DNA from 4 places in the Streptomyces sp. NPDC043878 genome. Region 1 is predicted to be linked to each of the others. Evidence: riboswitches for the same ligand, from Rfam matches in the RefSeq annotation. Region 1 holds a riboswitch; each other region holds the start of a gene.
The links. A riboswitch is a leader RNA that binds a small molecule or an ion and turns the genes downstream of it on or off. The one in region 1 is predicted to bind cyclic di-AMP.
Positions count from the first base shown of each region.

Region 1 (4,253 bases):
GCGAGCGCAGCACCTGGGCGTGCTCGGCGGTGCGGTCCCTGATGATCGCGCGATACGAGTTGATCATCCGGTTCGCCGCCTTGCCGTCGTCGAGGATCGCCCGCAGCTGGTCGATCTCTCCGTCACGCACCAGCTTCCAGAACTCGGCACCGTCGGCCGGGTCGCTCAGCGGCAGGTTCACGTTGCGCACGCCCGGCAGTTCGACGTCGGGGCCTTCCAGCTTCTGGTCGGCCGCGTTGCGGAAGTCGAAGACCGTGTGCAGGCCCAGGGTGCCCAGGAAGGCCGCGTCCTCCGCTGTGGCGTGCGCGAGGTGACCGCTGCGGAACAGCACGCCGTGGCGCACCCGGCGGCCGTCCACCGTCGGCAGCCCGCCCACGTCACGGAAGTTGCGCACACCGGCCAGCTCGGGCTCGGTGGACGGGACCTGCTGCGTCACGGGGACTCCTCCCGGTCGGCCCCGCCGACGCGGCTCACCGGCGGGCTCGGTGTCGACCATACGACATGGGTTCCCGGGGCAATGAGTTGTCCACAGGCGTTGCCTCGCAGGCCCACGGCCCTTGATGATGTCGGTCCTTGAGTGCACCTGTTCGTATCTGTGAGGGCTTGATGCTGGAGATCGCCGAAAACGGCCGTACGTGGCTGCTGTCCGGGCCGGCCAGCAGTTACGCCGTCCACCTGACCGAGGCCGACGAGCTGCTGCACCTGCACTGGGGTCCGCGGATCGCGCTCGCCGACGCGGAGGCCCTGGCCGTCCGTCCGCTGCCCGACTACTGGCCCTTCGAGTCCCCGCTCGACGGCCGCGAGGAGTACCCGGTCGAGGGCGGCCCCCGCTTCGTGCGACCCGCGCTGTCCGTGCGCACCGACGAGCGACGCGGCACCGAGTGGACCTTCGAACGCCACGAGGTCGAGGACGAGGAGCTGCGGCTGCGCTTCCGGGACGGCGGCCTCGCCGTCACCCTGCACTACCGGATGCGCGACGACGTCGTGGAGCGCCGGGTGACGCTGGCCAACGAGGGGCCCGCGCTGGAGCTGCTGCGCGCCGACTCCGCGACCTGGACGCTGCCCGACCGGGACGGCTGGCGCCTGTCCCAGCTGCACGGCCGCTGGGCCGCCGAGTCCCGGCTCGTGCGCGGCGAGCTCACCTACGGCGAGAAGGTCATCGGCAGCCGCCGCGGCCACACCGGTCACCAGCACCTGCCCTGGGTCGCGCTCGACACCGACGCGACCGAGGAGCGCGGCGAGGTCTACGGCTGCGCGCTCGGCTGGTCGGGTTCCTGGCGGATAGCGGTGGCCCAACTGCCCGACGCGCGCGTGCAGATCAGCGGCGGCGCGGGCTACGACGACTCCGGACTGCTCCGGCTGGACGCCGGCGAGTCCTTCACCACACCGGTCTTCGCCGGCCTGTGGAGCGACGGCGGTTTCGGCGGGGCGAGCCGCGCCTGGCACGCCTACCAGCGCGCGTACGTCATCCCGGACGCCGACCGGGAGCGGCCCGTGCTCTTCAACTCCTGGGAGGCGACCGAGTTCGACATCTCCGAGGAGCAGCAGGGCACGCTGGCGCGGCGGGCCGCGTCGATCGGCGTGGAGCTGTTCGTGGTCGACGACGGCTGGTTCGGGGCCCGCACCAGTGACCGCGCCGGGCTCGGCGACTGGACGCCCAACCCGGACCGGTTCCCCGGCGGCCTCACCCCCCTGGCCGACCATGTGCACGCGCTCGGCATGCAGTTCGGCATCTGGGTCGAGCCGGAGATGGTCAACCCGGACAGCGACCTGTACCGGGCCCACCCGGACTGGGTGCAGTTCCAGCCGGGACGGAAGCGGACGGAACTGCGCAACCAGCTCGTCCTGAACCTCGCCCGCGAGGACGTCCGGGAACACCTCTGGGACAAACTCCACGGACTCCTCTCCAGCGCCCCCGTCGACTACGTCAAGTGGGACTTCAACCGCTGCTTCACCGACGCCGGCTGGCCCGGCGAGCCGTACCCGCAGCGCCTGTGGGTCGACCACGTGCAGGCCCTGTACGCCCTGCTGGACCGGCTGCGCGCGGCCCACCCCGGGGTCGCCTTCGAGTCCTGCTCCGGCGGCGGCGGCCGGATCGACCTCGGTGTCCTCGGCCGCAGCGACCAGGTGTGGACCTCCGACAACACCGACCCGCTCGACCGGCTCGGCATCCAGCACGGTTTCAGCCAGCTCCACCCCGCCCGCGTGATGGCCGCCTGGGTCACCGACAGCCCCAACACGCAGCTCAACGGACGGGTCAGCTCGCTGCGCTTCCGGTTCGTGAGCGCGATGGCGGGCGTGCTCGGGGTCGGCGGAGACCTCACCCGGTGGAGCGAGGAGGAACTCGAGGAGGCCCGGGAGTGGGTGGAGCTCTACAAGGAGATCAGGCCCCTGGTGCAGCGCGGCGACCAGTACCGGCTGCGCCCGCCGGACGGCGGGCTGAGCGCCGTGCAGTACGTGCGCGGTGACGAGGCCGTCGTACTCGCCTGCCTTCAGGCGCAGCACCACGGTGAGCCCGTACCGGCGCTCCGGCTGCGCGGGCTGGATCCCACAGGTACGTACGAATGCCGCGAAACGGGCGAAGTTCACCGGGGGGCGGTGCTGTTGCACCACGGACTGCGCACGGGGTTGCGAGGCGACCTCGACGCCGCGGTCTTCCGACTCCGCCGCATCTGATGCTTCTGTCCCAATTGAGCCCTATGGAGCCTTCATTCCAACTCCACCTGGAATGGGGGCTCCTGGGTGGAGGCGCGTGAGCAGCGTCATATTCGTGACCGTGCGTCGCCCGTCATGCTCACGTAATTCGCATGTGTCGCAAGGGTATTCGCGGGAACCGACCGCCCATGGATTGACGGAGGGTGACCGTTAATTCCCGGAAACGCGCAAACGAAACACATGCAGAAGGAACCGTCGCTTGTTCCCTCGCGTCCCGGTCGCTTACGTTCACCACCGATCCGGACGGACGCCCAATCCTGCCGCCGCCCGGAGCCCGCACACTCACCCGTCCACGGCAGGAGCGGGGGACCCACAGGTAGAACCGCCTGTTCCGGTCTCCGGAACGGCTAGGGGTAAAGCCGCGTTTCGGCGCGGCCGGGCATCTCCAGTCCGCACCCGACAGCTCACCTCGCAGGCGCCGGAGAGGAATTCGCCATGCCCGCGAAGGGTAAGCACCGCCGTCCCAAGTCCCAGCGTTTCACCCGCACGATCGCCGTCGCCGGAACCGGAGGCGCCGCGCTCGCCCTCCCGCTTCTCGGCGCCACCGGTGCCCACGCGGCCACCGCGCAGTCGGTTCCGCGGCACGCGGCGGAAAAGGCCCCGCAGTCCGTTCCCGCCGGGGCGAAGGCCGTTTCGAAGAAGAGCACCCGGCACGACGCCGGCACGCGGACCTACTCGGTCCGGGCCGGCGACTCCCTGTCGAAGATCGCCGACGCGCAGCACGTCGGCGGCGGCTGGCACAAGCTCTACCAGGACAACCGGACGGCCGTCGGCGAGGACCCCTCGCTGATCCACCCGGGCCTGAAGCTGAGCATCGGCAAGAAGGCGGCGGCCGGCACGACGGGCACCACGCAGTCCCGGTCGTCCTCGAAGCCGACCGCGAAGTCCTCCTCGTCGTCCGCCTCGTCCTCGTCGAAGGCGACGGTCGCCACCCAGGCCGCCGAGTCCACCGGCACCTCCAGCGGTTACACGCTCCCCGTGAGCGGTGGCGCCGTCGGCACCGGTTACCACGTGGCCGGCAGCATGTGGTCCAGCGGCTACCACACCGGCGTCGACTTCGTCGTCCCGACCGGCACCTCGCTGAAGGCCGTCGGCGCGGGCACGGTCGTCTCCGCGGGCTGGGGCGGCGCCTACGGCAACCAGGTCGTCATCAAGCTCGCCGACGGCTACTACGCGCAGTACGGCCACCTGTCCCAGCTCTCCGTCTCGGCGGGCCAGACCGTCAGCGCCGGACAGCAGGTCGGCCTCTCCGGGGCGACCGGCAACGTGACCGGCCCTCACCTGCACTTCGAGATCCGCACCACGCCGGACTACGGCTCCGACGTGGACCCCGTCGCCTACCTGCGCGCGCACGGCGTCGCTGTCGGCTGACCCACCCGCACCACCCGCACCATCCCTGACTGACACGCTGCCGAAGGCCGGACCCCTATCCCCTGGGTCCGGCCTTCGGCATGTCCGCCTGTCCGCCTGTCCGCCTGTCCGCACCGCGTCGCCCCGGGCGGACGGCGGCCGTGATCGTTCGTGTTGCGGTCGTGTGG
Region 1 covers NZ_JBWKDW010000025.1:1,922-6,174, reverse strand. The annotation lists gene AC07AZ_RS29305 (tyrosine-protein phosphatase) at 1-436, opposite strand, end outside; gene AC07AZ_RS29300 (alpha-galactosidase) at 607-2,676, shown strand; cyclic di-AMP (ydaO/yuaA leader) riboswitch at 2,989-3,146, shown strand; gene AC07AZ_RS29295 (M23 family metallopeptidase) at 3,151-4,086, shown strand.

Region 2 (4,253 bases), on a different contig from region 1:
GCCGCACGCGGCCGGGCTCGCGGGGGCCGGGGACGTCGTCGCGACGGTCACGCTGTCCAAGTCGCTCGGGAGTCAGGGCGGCGCCGTGCTCGGCCCGGCCCGGGTGATCGACCACCTGGTCAACGTGGCCCGCACGTTCATCTTCGACACGGGCCTGGCGCCCGCGGCGGCGGGCGCCGCCCTGGCCGCCCTGGAACTGCTGCGCCGCGAGCCGGACCGGGCGGCGCGGGCGCGCGCGGTCGCGGGCGAACTGCACGCACGCCTGACAGCCGCCGGTCTGGACGCGGTACGTCCGGACGCGGCGGTCGTCTCCGTTCGGGCGCCGTCCCCGGAGGGGGCCGTACGCTGGGCGGCCGACTGCCGTGCGGCCGGGCTGGCCGTGGGGTGCTTCCGTCCTCCTTCCGTGCCCGACGGCATCTCACGGCTCAGGCTGACAGCCCGCGGGGACCTCTCCGGGGCGCAGATCGAAAGCGCTGTACGGGTGATCGGCGAGACGCGACCATGAGTCGGCGTGACACGGCCGCGTGCCGCGCGAGGTGAAGGCGGTCAGAGAAGGCGGATACCGGCGGTGAAGTCCGTCCAGCTCTCGGGGGAGAAGAGCAGCGCGGGTCCGGCCGGGTCCTTGGAGTCGCGTACGGCGAGCAGTCCGGCGCCTGGGCCGGCCATCGGTCGCGCCGTCTCGACGCAGTTGTTCGCTCCCGTGCTGTAGCTGCTGCGCAGCCATCGCACTCCGTGCAGAGCGGTGCTGGAAGGTACGTTCCGAGGCAGAGCTGACATGGTGCCTCCTTACGCGCCGCCACCTATCCGGGCGATGTAGTCCAACGAGTCCTCGGGTGAAAGCGCGTACATCCGAAGGGCGTTGAAGGCCTCGGTGTAGGCCTCTAGGTCTTCTTTCCGTTCGAGGTAGAGGCTACTCGTCAAGTGGTCGAGAACCACCACATCCAGATCAGAAGTGCGCGAAAATGAGAAGATAACGAAAGGCCCGGTGATTCCGATGTGCGCGCCGGCCGCGAACGGCAGCACCTGCACATGCACTTGGGGCAGCCGTGCCGACTCGACCAGCCGTTCCAGTTGCCGTGTCATCACCCCGGGGCCGCCGACCTCGCGCCGCAGGACCGCCTCGTCGAGGACGGCGCTCAACTCCAGCGGCGGGTCCGCCCGCAGCACGTCCTGCCTGGCCAGCCGCACCTCCACCAGGGCGTGCAGCCGCTCCTCGTCCAGCCCGTCCACCGCGGCCCGGGTGACCGCCCGGGCGTACTCGGGGGTCTGCAGCAACCCGGGAATCACCGAGGTCTCCAGGGTGCGCATCGCGCTCGCCTGCGACTCCAGGCTGATGAAGTCCCGGTAGGTCGCCGGGAGTATCCCGCGGTACGCGTGCCACCAGTGGTGGCGCCCACCGCTCTCGTCCGAGCCCGCCAACACCACGAGTAACTCGCGCAGTTGGGAATCGGTCACGCCGTACGCGTCCAGAAGCAACCGCACGTCGGCCGGTTTCACCCCGCTGGCGCCGGTTTCGATCCGGCTCACCTTCGACTGGTGCCAGCCCACCAGACGGGCCGCCTCACCACTGGTGAGCGCCGCACCGGTGCGCAACGCACGCAGTTCGGCGCCGAGTTTCCGGCGGCGTACCGCGGGACCGTGCTGCATGCGCAACTCCTTACTCCTTCCGGGCCACCCAAATACGGTCTTCCGTCGGAGAGTTCACCGCTTCGAGCGACAGATATATGCACATCTTGGTGGATCGACACCCGGGACCGGCACGGTGATGGCACTCTGACGAACGAAGCACCAGTCCGGGACCGTACTCGAACCATCCGCTCCGTGTCCGGCTGCGGTCCCGTGGGAAAGGGACGACGTCGCCATGGCAGACCATCTGGAAGCATCCGTCACTCTGCCGAGCGATCCCGCTTCGGTTTCCGCGGCCCGGGCCTATGTGGTGAGCACCCTGACGGAGTGGGGGCTGCCGGCGGACACGGAGGCCGCCGACACCATCCGGCTCATCGTCTCGGAACTCGCCACCAACGCCGTACAGCACACCTTCGGGCAGTCCCCCACCTTCACGGTGGACATCGCGCTGGACCGTGACGAACACCTGCGCATCGGTGTCACCGACAGCCACCCGCGGTTCCCCAAGAGGCTGCCGGCCGCCGTCCAGCAGGACAACGGCCGGGGCATGGTGATCATCCGCTGGCTGACCGCGGAGTTCGGCGGCAAGCTGAGGGTGCGGCCCACCCGCGAGGGCGGCAAGACGGTCTTCATCGAGCTGCCGTGGACGGTCCCGGTCGCGCCGGTGACCGCGGCGGGGCAGCAGGAGCCGTAGACCCCCGGCACCGTTGCCGGCGCGCCACACGGTCCTTACAGGCGCCGTACGGACGGCTCGCGGCGCCACCATGCCCGCCCGGGGACGCGGTCGGCCTCTGGGGCGCGGAGGGCTTGCGGGGCGCGGGCGGCGGGCGCGGGCCGGCGGGAGCCCGGGAGGCGGCCCGCTCGTCGGCGAGGCCCGTCGGGGGCACCCTCCGGGGAAGCGGCCCCCTCAGGCCGAGACCGACCAGGGGCGTACGGGTGACCAGCGCCCGCGGGTGACCCCGCGGGCCCGGGTGGGACCCCGGGGAGACGGCGGCGTGTCAGGCGACCGCCGTCTCCCCGGGAGAGTCAGTTGACCCGGCCGTACCAGACGCTCTTCGTCCAGATCTTCTGCAGCCGCACCACGTCACCGGTCTTCGGGGCATGCCATATCTTGCCCTTGCCGGCGTAGATCCCCACGTGGTAGACGCTCGAACCCGAGTGGAAGAACACCAGGTCTCCGGCCTTGCGGCTCCTGGCGGAGATGTGGTGCGTCTTGTTGTACTGCTGGGCCGCCGTGCGGGGCAGTTTCTTGCCCGCCTTCTTGAACGAGTACAGCGTGAGCCCGGAGCAGTCGAACCTGCGCGGCCCGGTGGCGCCGTAGCTGTACGGGGCGCCCTTCTTGGAAGCGGCGATGTGCAGTGCCTTCGTCGCCGGTGTGGCGGCCGCGGCGTCGGAGGCGACACCCGGGATCACGACGGAGCCGCCCACCGCGGCGATGGTGAGAGCCGAAGCCGTACCGGCCCGGACCATGAGCGACGGGACACGATTGAGCGCAGTCATGCGCAACCCTTCGTCAGCCGCCTGTGAAGGATGACCTGTCGGATTCGGGCTGGCGAAGTTGCCCGGCCGCGGTTGCGGCTTCACCCCAAGGGCTGCTCGAACCGGTCATGGCGTGACCGTTCCGGCGACCCGTCGTGCTTGGGTCCTCCACTCCTGCCGAACCACTTCTGTCGACCGGTCATCCGCGCGGCGGCAGGACTCGGCGTCCGCCCGGATCGCCCCGCCACTGCGGCGGGGTCTTGTCGTCAGACACGGATCTTGGCTGACAGATGTCCGAAAAACCCAATGGAATCGGTGGTTTGTGTTGTTACTCACCACTCACCCGTTCGGGTGGACACCCCTTTGTTCGAGGGGGCGTTGGAGGGGTCGCGCACCCCCGGACCAGCGATGGAATGTCCGATTCCGCCCTCGGCCCACGCGTGTTGCGCAACTCGGACGGGCCTAAAACAGGACGAGCGCCTACTCCGATCGGCGGTACCCCTTTTGGTCCGTTTCGGCGTCGTCCCGGACACCCGCCGCCGCGCCGGGGCACCGGGAGCGGCGACGGTGCGTCAACTGTCGGCCTCGGCGGGCAGCGTGACGCGGTCCGTGCGGCGCTCCCCGTCCAGCACGCGCAGCGCACGGGCCAGGGTGGGGGCGTGCAGTTCGGTCTCGCCGCGCCGGTGCATCAGCTCCAGGGCGTCCCGCAGCAGGGCCGCCTTGGCGACCAGGGCCTGGGCGGCGCGCAGGCCGCGGTAGGTGTCCCCGGGGCGCGCGGGGTTGATCCGGCCCAGCAGGTCGACCACGTCGAGGTAACGATCGATCAACTCGCCCTCGGCGCGGGTCAGGGCGGGCAGCGGCGGGAGTTCCGGTGGCGGCATCGACGGCTCACCTGTCGCCGGGCTCGGGACGGCGGCCCGTGTGCCGTACGAGCGGCCTTTTCGTCCGGGTGCGGACGCGGGCCGGCCCGCGGGCCGGGACGACGGCATCACCGGGCCGTCCCTCCGGCTGTCCGGGCGGCGAGGGCCGGCGGGGCACGACGCGGGCGCCCGGCAGCGTGAACCGCCTGCCCGGTGTCTCGGTGAACCCGGGTGGGACGTGACGGGCGGACCGTCGGGTCATCGCGAACCCCTCCTCGCGGCAGAGCC
Region 2 covers NZ_JBWKDW010000015.1:133,161-137,413, forward strand. The annotation lists gene AC07AZ_RS21840 (8-amino-7-oxononanoate synthase) at 1-505, shown strand, start outside; gene AC07AZ_RS21845 (DUF397 domain-containing protein) at 547-777, opposite strand; gene AC07AZ_RS21850 (helix-turn-helix domain-containing protein) at 787-1,647, opposite strand; gene AC07AZ_RS21855 (ATP-binding protein) at 1,862-2,320, shown strand; gene AC07AZ_RS21860 (C40 family peptidase) at 2,653-3,126, opposite strand; cyclic di-AMP (ydaO/yuaA leader) riboswitch at 3,130-3,309, opposite strand; gene AC07AZ_RS21865 (hypothetical protein) at 3,678-3,986, opposite strand.
Region 2: another riboswitch for cyclic di-AMP. It lies ahead of AC07AZ_RS21860 (C40 family peptidase); the one in region 1 lies ahead of AC07AZ_RS29295 (M23 family metallopeptidase).

Region 3 (4,253 bases), on a different contig from region 1:
CACCGTCCTCACCGGCATCGGCTTCGGGATCGCCGCGCTCTGCGCGGAGCGCCAGCGGCTGCGGCGGGTGGCGCTGCCGCCGGCGGGGCTGCTGCTCGCGATGGGGATGCACGCCATCTGGAACGGCTCGTCGAAGTTCGGCGAGTACGGCTTCTTCGCCGTGTACGCGGCGTTCATGGTGCCGGCGTTCGGGCTGCTGACCTGGCTGGTCATCTGGACGCGGCAGCGCGAGCTGAGGACCGTGCGGGCCGAACTGCCCGCCTACGTGGCGGCGGGCTGGCTGACCCCGGCCGAGCCGTACGCGCTCGGCTCGATGCGGGCCCGGCGGCTGGCCCGCGACCACGCCCGGCGCCGTCTGGGCAGACCGGCGGCCCGGGAGGTCGCCCGGTACGAGGCGTACGCGACCTCGCTGGCGTTCCTGCGCCACCGGGGGCGCAGCGGAAGGGCGAACCCCGACTTCGTCGTGCGGGAGGGCGAGTTGCTCCAGGAGCTGTGGCGGCGGCGGGAAGTGGCCCGTCCGGCCCTGGACTACGCGGCGCGCGCCACGGCCCCGCCCGTACCGGTGACCGCGCCGCCCTGGCCCGTGTACGGGGTGTACGGCTACGGCCATGCCACCGCCGGGACGGGGACGGGCCACGGCGCCGGCCAGGGACACGGCCCCGGACACGGGTACCCCTACGGACCCGTCCCCGGCGGCGCGGGAAGCGCGGGCCCCGTCCTTAGCGGTGACGCGCACGGCAGCCACGCCCCAGCACATCCGATGGTCCCGTACCCGGTGTACAACCCGTACCGCTCATAGCGCGTACCGGTCACAGCCGTACCACTCGGAGCCGGTCACAGCCGTACCACTCGGAGCGCCGGTCCCGGCCGCCCTCTGCCGGTGGTCACGCGCCGCCGACCGTCCCCGGCGTCAGGCGGACGCCTCGGTGAGGCGGTCGATCTCGGGCGCGGCGAGGCGCAGGTCCGCAACGCCGAGCAGGGCGGGCAGTTGCTCCACCGTCCGTGCGGAGGCGATGGGCGCCGCCACGGTCGGCTGGGCGGCCAGCCAGGCCAGGGCGACGGTGGCCACGGGGACGTCGTGGGACTGGGCGATCTCGTCCAGCGCGGTGAGGACCCGGCGGCCGCGCTCGGTCTCCAGGTGCTTGCCGGCCGCTCCGGCCCGGGCGCTGTCGACCGTCGTACCGGGGCGGTACTTGCCGGTGAGGAAGCCGGAGGCCAGCGCGAAGTACGGGACGGCGGCGAGGCCGGACCGTTCGGCGAGGTCGCGCAGTCCGCCCTCGTAGGTGTCGCGCGAGACCAGGTTGTAGTGGGGCTGGATCGCCACGTACCGGGCGAGGCCCTCACGGTCGGAGAACTCCAGGGACGCGCTCAGGCGTTCGGGGGAGATGTTGGAGGCGGCGATGTGCCGCACCTTGCCCGCCTTCACCAACTCGTCGAGCGCGCCGACGATCTCCTCGACCGGGGTCTCCGGCTTGTCGAAGTGGGTGTAGTACAGGTCGATGTGGTCGGTGCCCAGCCGGCGGAGCGACGCGTCGGCGGCCGCCTTGATGTTGGCCGCGGACAGGCCCTGGAACTGCGGGTGCTGGCTGACCTTGGTGGCGATCACGACGTCGGAGCGGTTGCCGCGCGCCTTGATCCAGTTGCCGATGACGGTCTCGGACTCCCCGCCCTGGTTGCCGTCGATCCAGGCGGAGTAGGAGTCGGCGGTGTCGACGAAGTTGCCGCCGGCGGCCGTGTAGGCGTCGAGCACCGCGAAGGAGGTCGCCTCGTCGGCGGTCCAGCCGAAGACGTTGCCACCGAGGGCGAGCGGGAAGACCTCTAGGTCGGATGAGCCGAGCTTGCGGAGAACAGTCATGCCTCAAGTCAACACGCGGTCCGGAGTGCCCCATTCCGTGCCGGCCGCAAAGACCCCGTAAACACGGGAAACCGGTGGTCCTGAGGCCGGGGGGTTGGCGTCAGGACCACCGGGGTCCAGGAGGGCGGGGTGTCAGGGGGTGAGGCCCTTGCCGTGCAGCCAGGCCATCGGGTCGATGCCGTCGGCGCTGCCGCCGGGGTGGACCTCCAGGTGCAGGTGCGGTCCGGTCACGTTGCCGGTGGCGCCCACGCGCCCGATCACGTCACCGGTGCCGACCTTCTGGCCCACGGTGACGCTGATGGACGACTGGTGGCAGAACCACAGCTCCGTACCGTCGTCCAGGGTGAGGATCGTGCGGTAGCCGTAGGAGCCGGCCCAGCCCGCCTCGGTGATGGTGCCGCCGTGGATCGCCTTGATCAGGGTGCCGGTGGGCGCGGCGAAGTCGAGGCCGGTGTGGTAGCCGGAGGACCACATCGAGCCGGCCTGACCGAAGGTCGAGGTGATGGTGTACGAGGAGGTCGGCAGCGTGTACTGCTTGGCCAGCTCCGCCAGGCGCGCGGCCTCGGCCTTCTGCGCGGCGGCCTTCTCCGCCTTCTCCTTCGCGGCGGCGGCCTTGGCCTCGGCCGCCTTCTCCGCCTTGGCGACGGCGGCGGTGGCCTGCTTCTCGGCGGCGGCCGCGGCGACGGCGGCGGCCTTGGTGTCGACCTGGTCCTGCTGCTGCTCGGCCTGGGCCATGATCCGGCTGCGCAGTGCCTCGCCGGCGTCGCTGGTGCCCCGTGCCGTGTCGGCGGAGGTCACTCCGACGCTGCTCAGGGCGGTCGCGGCGCCCTGATCGGCAACCGGGGAGGAGTTGTCGTCCGACAGCAGGGAACCCACGGAGGGCAGGTCGGGGATGGAGATGGACACGGGCGGCTTGCCGGTGTTGGCGCTGGCCATGCCGCCCGCGCCGACGGCGGCTATGACGCCGACGCCGAGGACGGTGGAGCTGCGGGCGAGTCCCCCGCCGCGCTGCTTGGAGACGCGGTGCCGGCCACGTACGGGACGAAGGGACTCCTCGGTGGGATTCCACTCCTCCCACGGACCCTCGTCGGTGCGGAGGCCGCCGGAGCCGAAGGGCTCGGTGCTGCGCGGGCTGGGCACGAACGGGGCATGCGGGGCAGGCGGGTTGGACGCCACGTGGGCGTGCTCCTTTCCTTCCTTCTCGCCTACCGGGTTAGCTGACGGGTTCGGAGCAGGAAGGTCTCCTACGCGCGTAAACCCACCGTGCCGAACGGCGGTTCACATGCGATTCACCCCAAGGTGTGGTTCCCCGGTTCCCTTGCGGGATTCGACGTGTGCGCACGGAGCCGACTCTTGTGACGGCTGGGACGACCGCGCTGCGTTATCGAACGTTAATAGACCCGGGTACCCGTTTCCAAGATGTTCGTCTTGATCATTAAACTTTCCGCGCAGGACTTTCTGGTCATGAGCGGCGGAAAACGGGCGAGTTGACCGCGGATCAGGGAACCGACGGGTACTCACCGGCAGGGACGGCTCCACGGCCGCTCACCCCAGGGCTTCCGACCGCTCACCCGGGGTGACATCGGGCGTCGTGGCGCACCGCACCCTCGCGCGGGGGCGAACGCACCGAGGGCCGGAACCCTTTCGGATTCCGGCCCTCGGCCTTCAGTAGCGGGGACAGGATTTGAACCTGCGACCTCTGGGTTATGAGCCCAGCGAGCTACCGAGCTGCTCCACCCCGCGTCGTTGAAACCAGTGTACGTCATCCGCGGGGCCCGAAGCACACGCGTTGTTCCGGGCCCCGCGGACCACGGCCGAAGGCGTCTCAGCCGAGCAGATGGCGGTTGGGTGCCTGGGCCCGCCGCGCGTACTCCGGCAGGACGACCACGGTGGCGCCCGCCGTCGCGAGCAGCCCGTTCCCGTCGGCCGCCGCGACGAAGGTGTCCGGCTCCCGCCAGGCCGTGACCACCCGCCGTACCCCGGCGTCGAGGATCAGCCGGGCGCAGGGCGCGGGGCGGGAGGCGCGGCGGGCACAGGGCTCCAGGCTGCTGTAGACCGTGGCGCCGGCCAGCCTCGGGTCGGCTCCGAGCTTGGCGAGGGCCGCCTCCTCGGCGTGGACCACCGGGTCGCCGCCCTCCCGGGAGTGGCCGCGCGCGAGTTCCGTGCCGTCGGCGGCCACGACCACGGCGCCCACGCTGAACGCCGTGTCCGACGGCGGGCACAGCGCCGCGAGCTCGCAGGCCAGGGCGAGCCAGTGCCGGTCGGCCGGGGCGGGTACGTCGCCGGTGCCGGGGGCGGTGGGCTCGTACCGGGTGAGGACGACGTCCTCGATCCGCCGGGTCTCCACCAGACGCAGCCGTCCGCCCTGGTAGGAGCCGGGACCGAACAGCCGGGGCGC
Region 3 covers NZ_JBWKDW010000002.1:17,318-21,570, forward strand. The annotation lists gene AC07AZ_RS03695 (PrsW family intramembrane metalloprotease) at 1-799, shown strand, start outside; gene AC07AZ_RS03700 (aldo/keto reductase) at 911-1,855, opposite strand; gene AC07AZ_RS03705 (M23 family metallopeptidase) at 1,988-3,031, opposite strand; cyclic di-AMP (ydaO/yuaA leader) riboswitch at 3,043-3,198, opposite strand; tRNA gene AC07AZ_RS03710 (tRNA-Met) at 3,525-3,598, opposite strand; gene AC07AZ_RS03715 (dihydrofolate reductase family protein) at 3,681-4,253, opposite strand, start outside.
Region 3: another riboswitch for cyclic di-AMP. It lies ahead of AC07AZ_RS03705 (M23 family metallopeptidase); the one in region 1 lies ahead of AC07AZ_RS29295 (M23 family metallopeptidase).

Region 4 (4,253 bases), on a different contig from region 1:
CCCTACCACCACACGCCGATCGGCTCCATGGCCGACCTGGACGCGGCGACCCTGGAGGACGCGCGCGCCTTCTTCCGTACGTACTACGCGCCCAACAACGCGGTGCTGTCGGTGGTCGGCGACATCGACCCGGAGCAGACGCTCGCCTGGATCGAGAAGTACTTCGGTTCCATCGCCTCCCACGACGGGAAGCCCGCCCCGCGCGACGGCACCCTGCCCGAGACCATCGGCGAGCAGTTGCGCGAGGTCGTGGAGGAGGAGGTCCCCGCGCGCGCCCTGATGGCCGCCTACCGGCTGCCGAACGACGGCACGCGCGCGTGCGACGCGGCCGACCTGGCGCTGACCGTCCTCGGCGGCGGCGAGTCCTCCCGCCTGTACAACCGGCTCGTACGGCGCGACCGTACGGCTGTGGCGGCCGGCTTCGGTCTGCTGCGGCTGGCGGGTGCGCCCTCCCTGGGCTGGCTGGACGTGAAGACCTCAGGTGACGTCGAGGTGCCGGTCATCGAGACCGCCATCGACGAGGAGCTCGCCCGGTTCGCCGAGGAAGGCCCCACGCCCGAGGAAATGGAGCGCGCCCAGGCCCAGTTGGAGCGCGAGTGGCTGGACCGGCTCGGTACGGTCGCGGGCCGTGCCGACGAACTGTGCCGCTACGCCGTCCTGTTCGGTGACCCGCAGCTCGCCCTCACCGCCGTGCACCGCGTGCTGGAGGTGACGGCAGAGGAGGTCCAGGAGGTCGCCAAGGCCCGGCTGCGCCCCGACAACCGGGCCGTGCTGGTCTATGAGCCCATCGAGGGCACCGAGAACCCCGCCGACGAGGACGAGAACGAGGAGGCGGCCAAGTGACCGAGCTCGCCACGATGGACTTCCACCCCCAGCCGCAGGCCGGCGAGGCGCGGCCGTGGGCGTTCCCGGCCCCCGAGCGCGCGACGCTCGACAACGGCCTGACGGTCCTGCGCTGCCACCGCCCCGGCCAGCAGGTCGTCGCCGTCGAGGTACTCCTGGACGCGCCCCTGGACGCCGAACCGGCCGGTCTCGACGGCGTGGCCACGATCATGGCCCGCGCCTTCTCCGAGGGCACCGACAAGCTCTCCGCCGAGGAGTTCGCCGCCGAGCTGGAGCGCAGCGGCGCCACCCTCGACGCGCACGCCGACCACCCCGGTGTCCGGCTGAGCCTCGAAGTGCCGGTCTCCCGCCTGCCCAAGGCGCTCGACCTGCTCGCCGACGCCCTCAGGGCACCCGCGTTCGCCGACAGTGAGGTCGAGCGCCTCGTCCGCAACCGGCTCGACGAGATCCCGCACGAGCTGGCCAACCCCTCCCGCCGGGCCGCCAAGGAACTCTCCAGGGAGCTGTTCCCTGCGACGGCGCGCATGTCGCGTCCGCGCCAGGGCACCGAGGAGACGGTCACCGCGATCGACTCCGCGGCGGTTCGCGCCTTCTACGAGAAGCACGTCCGCCCCGCCACCGCGACCGCCGTCGTCGTCGGTGACCTCACCGGCATCGACCTCGACGCGCTGCTCGGCGACACCCTGGGCGCCTGGACCGGCTTCCAGGCCGAGCCCCGGCCGGTGCCGCCCGTGACCGCAGACGACACGGGCCGGGTCGTCATCGTGGACCGTCCCGGCGCCGTCCAGACGCAGCTGCTCATCGGCCGCGTGGGCCCCGACCGGCACGACCGCGTGTGGCCCGCGCGCGTGCTGGGCACCTACTGCCTCGGCGGCACCCTCACCTCGCGCCTGGACCGCGTCCTGCGCGAGGAGAAGGGATACACCTACGGCGTGCGGGCGTTCGGGCAGGTGCTGCGCTCCGCCCCGGACGGCACCGGCGCCGCGATGCTCGCCATCAGCGGCTCCGTGGACACGCCCAACACGGGCCCCGCCCTCCAGGACCTGTGGACGGTGCTCCGCACGCTCGCCGAAGGCGGGCTCACCGACGCCGAGCGCGATGTCGCCGTACAGAACCTGGTCGGTGTGGCGCCGTTGAAGTACGAGACCGCGGCGGCCGTCGCGGGCACGCTGGCCGACCAGGTCGAGCAGCACCTGCCCGACGACTACCAGGCGACGCTCTACCAGCAGCTCGCCGCGACCGGCACGGTGGAGGCCACGGCGGCGGTCGTGAGCGCCTTCCCGGTGGACCGTCTGGTGACGGTCCTCGTCGGGGACGCGGCTCAGATCAAGGAGCCCGTGGAGGCCCTCGGCATCGGCGAAGTCACCGTCGTCTCCGCCGAGTAGCGGACCGGCCGGCCGGCGGCCGGAGACGCCTGCGGGGCCCTGGTGACTGAGGAGTCGTCAGGGCCGCCGTATGTCCGAATTGAGGGAGAGCAATCCTGTCTGCTCTGTGGCGTGCGCTACAAAAAGCGTGATCCGTTTGAGGATTGAAAGCGGCCGCGTCTAGCGTCATGCCGGCTGTCCGTCAGGCACCGCGCCGCATCCGCGGCACCGGGCAGTCATCGCCGAGTCCCCGTATGGCGCGAGCCAGGGGAGCCGGGGACCCACCATGAGTCCCTGGGGTGAATCGGACGCCCGCGCGCCAGCGAGGGGGTCCGTAGGAGACCTTCCTGCTCCGAACCCGTCAGCTAACCCGGTAGGCGAGAAGGAAGGAAAGGACCAGCCACTTCATGGCGTTCACCCGCGCCGCCGGGAAGCACCGTCGTCCCAGCCGGATGCACCGCACCACCGTTCGCGCGGCGGGCGTCGCCGCGCTCGCCACCACCGGTGTCGTCGGCACCCTGGCCGCTCCCGCGCTCGCCGCGGAGCCCTCTGTCGAGCAGACCGGCCTCACCCCGGTCATCACCATCGGTGACTCGCTCGCCGAGAAGATCGACGCCCAGGCGGCCGCCCAGCAGCAGGCCGCCGAGGACACCGCGCGCAGGGAGGCCGCCGAGGCCGCCGCGCGCAAGGAGGCCGCGGCAGCCGCAGAGAAGGCCCGCGAGGCCAAGGAGCGTGCCACGCGCGAGGCCGAGCGCAAGCGCCTCAACACCTTCGTGCTGCCCGTCACCGGCTCGTACGTCTCCACCGGCTACCAGGCCAGCAGCGGGCTGTGGGCCTCCGGCACCCACACCGGCATCGACTTCCACGCGGCGAGCGGCACGTCCGTGCACGCGGTCGGCTCGGGCACGGTCGTCGAGGCCGGCTGGGGCGGCGCGTACGGCAACAACATCGTGATCAAGATGATCGACGGGACGTACACGCAGTACGGTCACCTGTCGTCCATCGGCGTCTCGGTGGGTCAGACGGTCACTCCCGGCCAGCAGATCGGCCTGTCCGGCGCGACCGGCAACACCACCGGCCCGCACCTGCACTTCGAGGCCCGTACGACGGCGGAGTACGGCTCGGACATCGACCCGGTCGCCTACCTCCGTTCGCACGGCGTGAGCGTCTGACAACCCGTCGCCGCGCAGGCCGGGCCGCCGTCAGCGGCGCGTACCGGCCCCCGCGAGCACCGACCGTCCCGCGACGGACTGCGGCACTTCCCGAAGCCCCGGCTCTCCAGCCGGGGCTTTCGGTGTTTCCGGCCCCCTGCTGTCCAAAAAATATCCATGGATTCCGGTCCGCCGTCGGAAATTCCCGCTCATTGCAATAGAGTCACTGGACAAGCGTCAATCGTCGACGTTTCACGGGGATTAAGGCGGAGGTCGGTCATGCGTATTCCGGCGCACTCGGTGTGCACGGCGATCCGGGACGACATCGTCGCCGGTGTCTACGAGCGTGGCAGCCGCCTCACCGAGGAACTGCTCGCCCGCCGCTACGGCGTCTCCCGCGTCCCCGTCCGTGAAGCCCTGCGCACCCTGGAGGCCGAGGGGTTCGTGGTGACCCGGCGGCACGCGGGCGCGTGCGTCGCGGAACCCACCGAGCAGGAGGGTGCCGACCTCCTGGAGATGCGCATGCTCCTGGAGCCGCTGGGTGCCTCACGCGCCGCGCAGCGGCGTACCGAGGCCCATCTGAAGGTGCTGCGCGGCCTGGTCAGGTTGGGCCAGGAGCGGGCCAGGCGGGGCAACAGCGAGGACCTGCGCTCCCTGGGTGGCTGGTTCCACGAGACGCTCGCCCAGGCCTCCGGCAGCCCGGCGCTGACCTCGATGCTGACCCAGCTGCGTCACAAGATCGCCTGGATGTTCGTGCTGGACGCGCCCGCCGACCCGGTGGACTCCTGGGCGGAGCACGGCGCGATCGTGGACGCCGTGGCGCGCGGCGACAGCGAGCGCGCGCGGGCGGTCACGGCGCTGCACACGGAGCGCGCGACGACCGCGCACCGGTTGC
Region 4 covers NZ_JBWKDW010000001.1:728,564-732,816, reverse strand. The annotation lists gene AC07AZ_RS03120 (M16 family metallopeptidase) at 1-843, shown strand, start outside; gene AC07AZ_RS03115 (M16 family metallopeptidase) at 840-2,228, shown strand; cyclic di-AMP (ydaO/yuaA leader) riboswitch at 2,438-2,601, shown strand; gene AC07AZ_RS03110 (M23 family metallopeptidase) at 2,615-3,379, shown strand; gene AC07AZ_RS03105 (GntR family transcriptional regulator) at 3,638-4,253, shown strand, end outside.
Region 4: another riboswitch for cyclic di-AMP. It lies ahead of AC07AZ_RS03110 (M23 family metallopeptidase); the one in region 1 lies ahead of AC07AZ_RS29295 (M23 family metallopeptidase).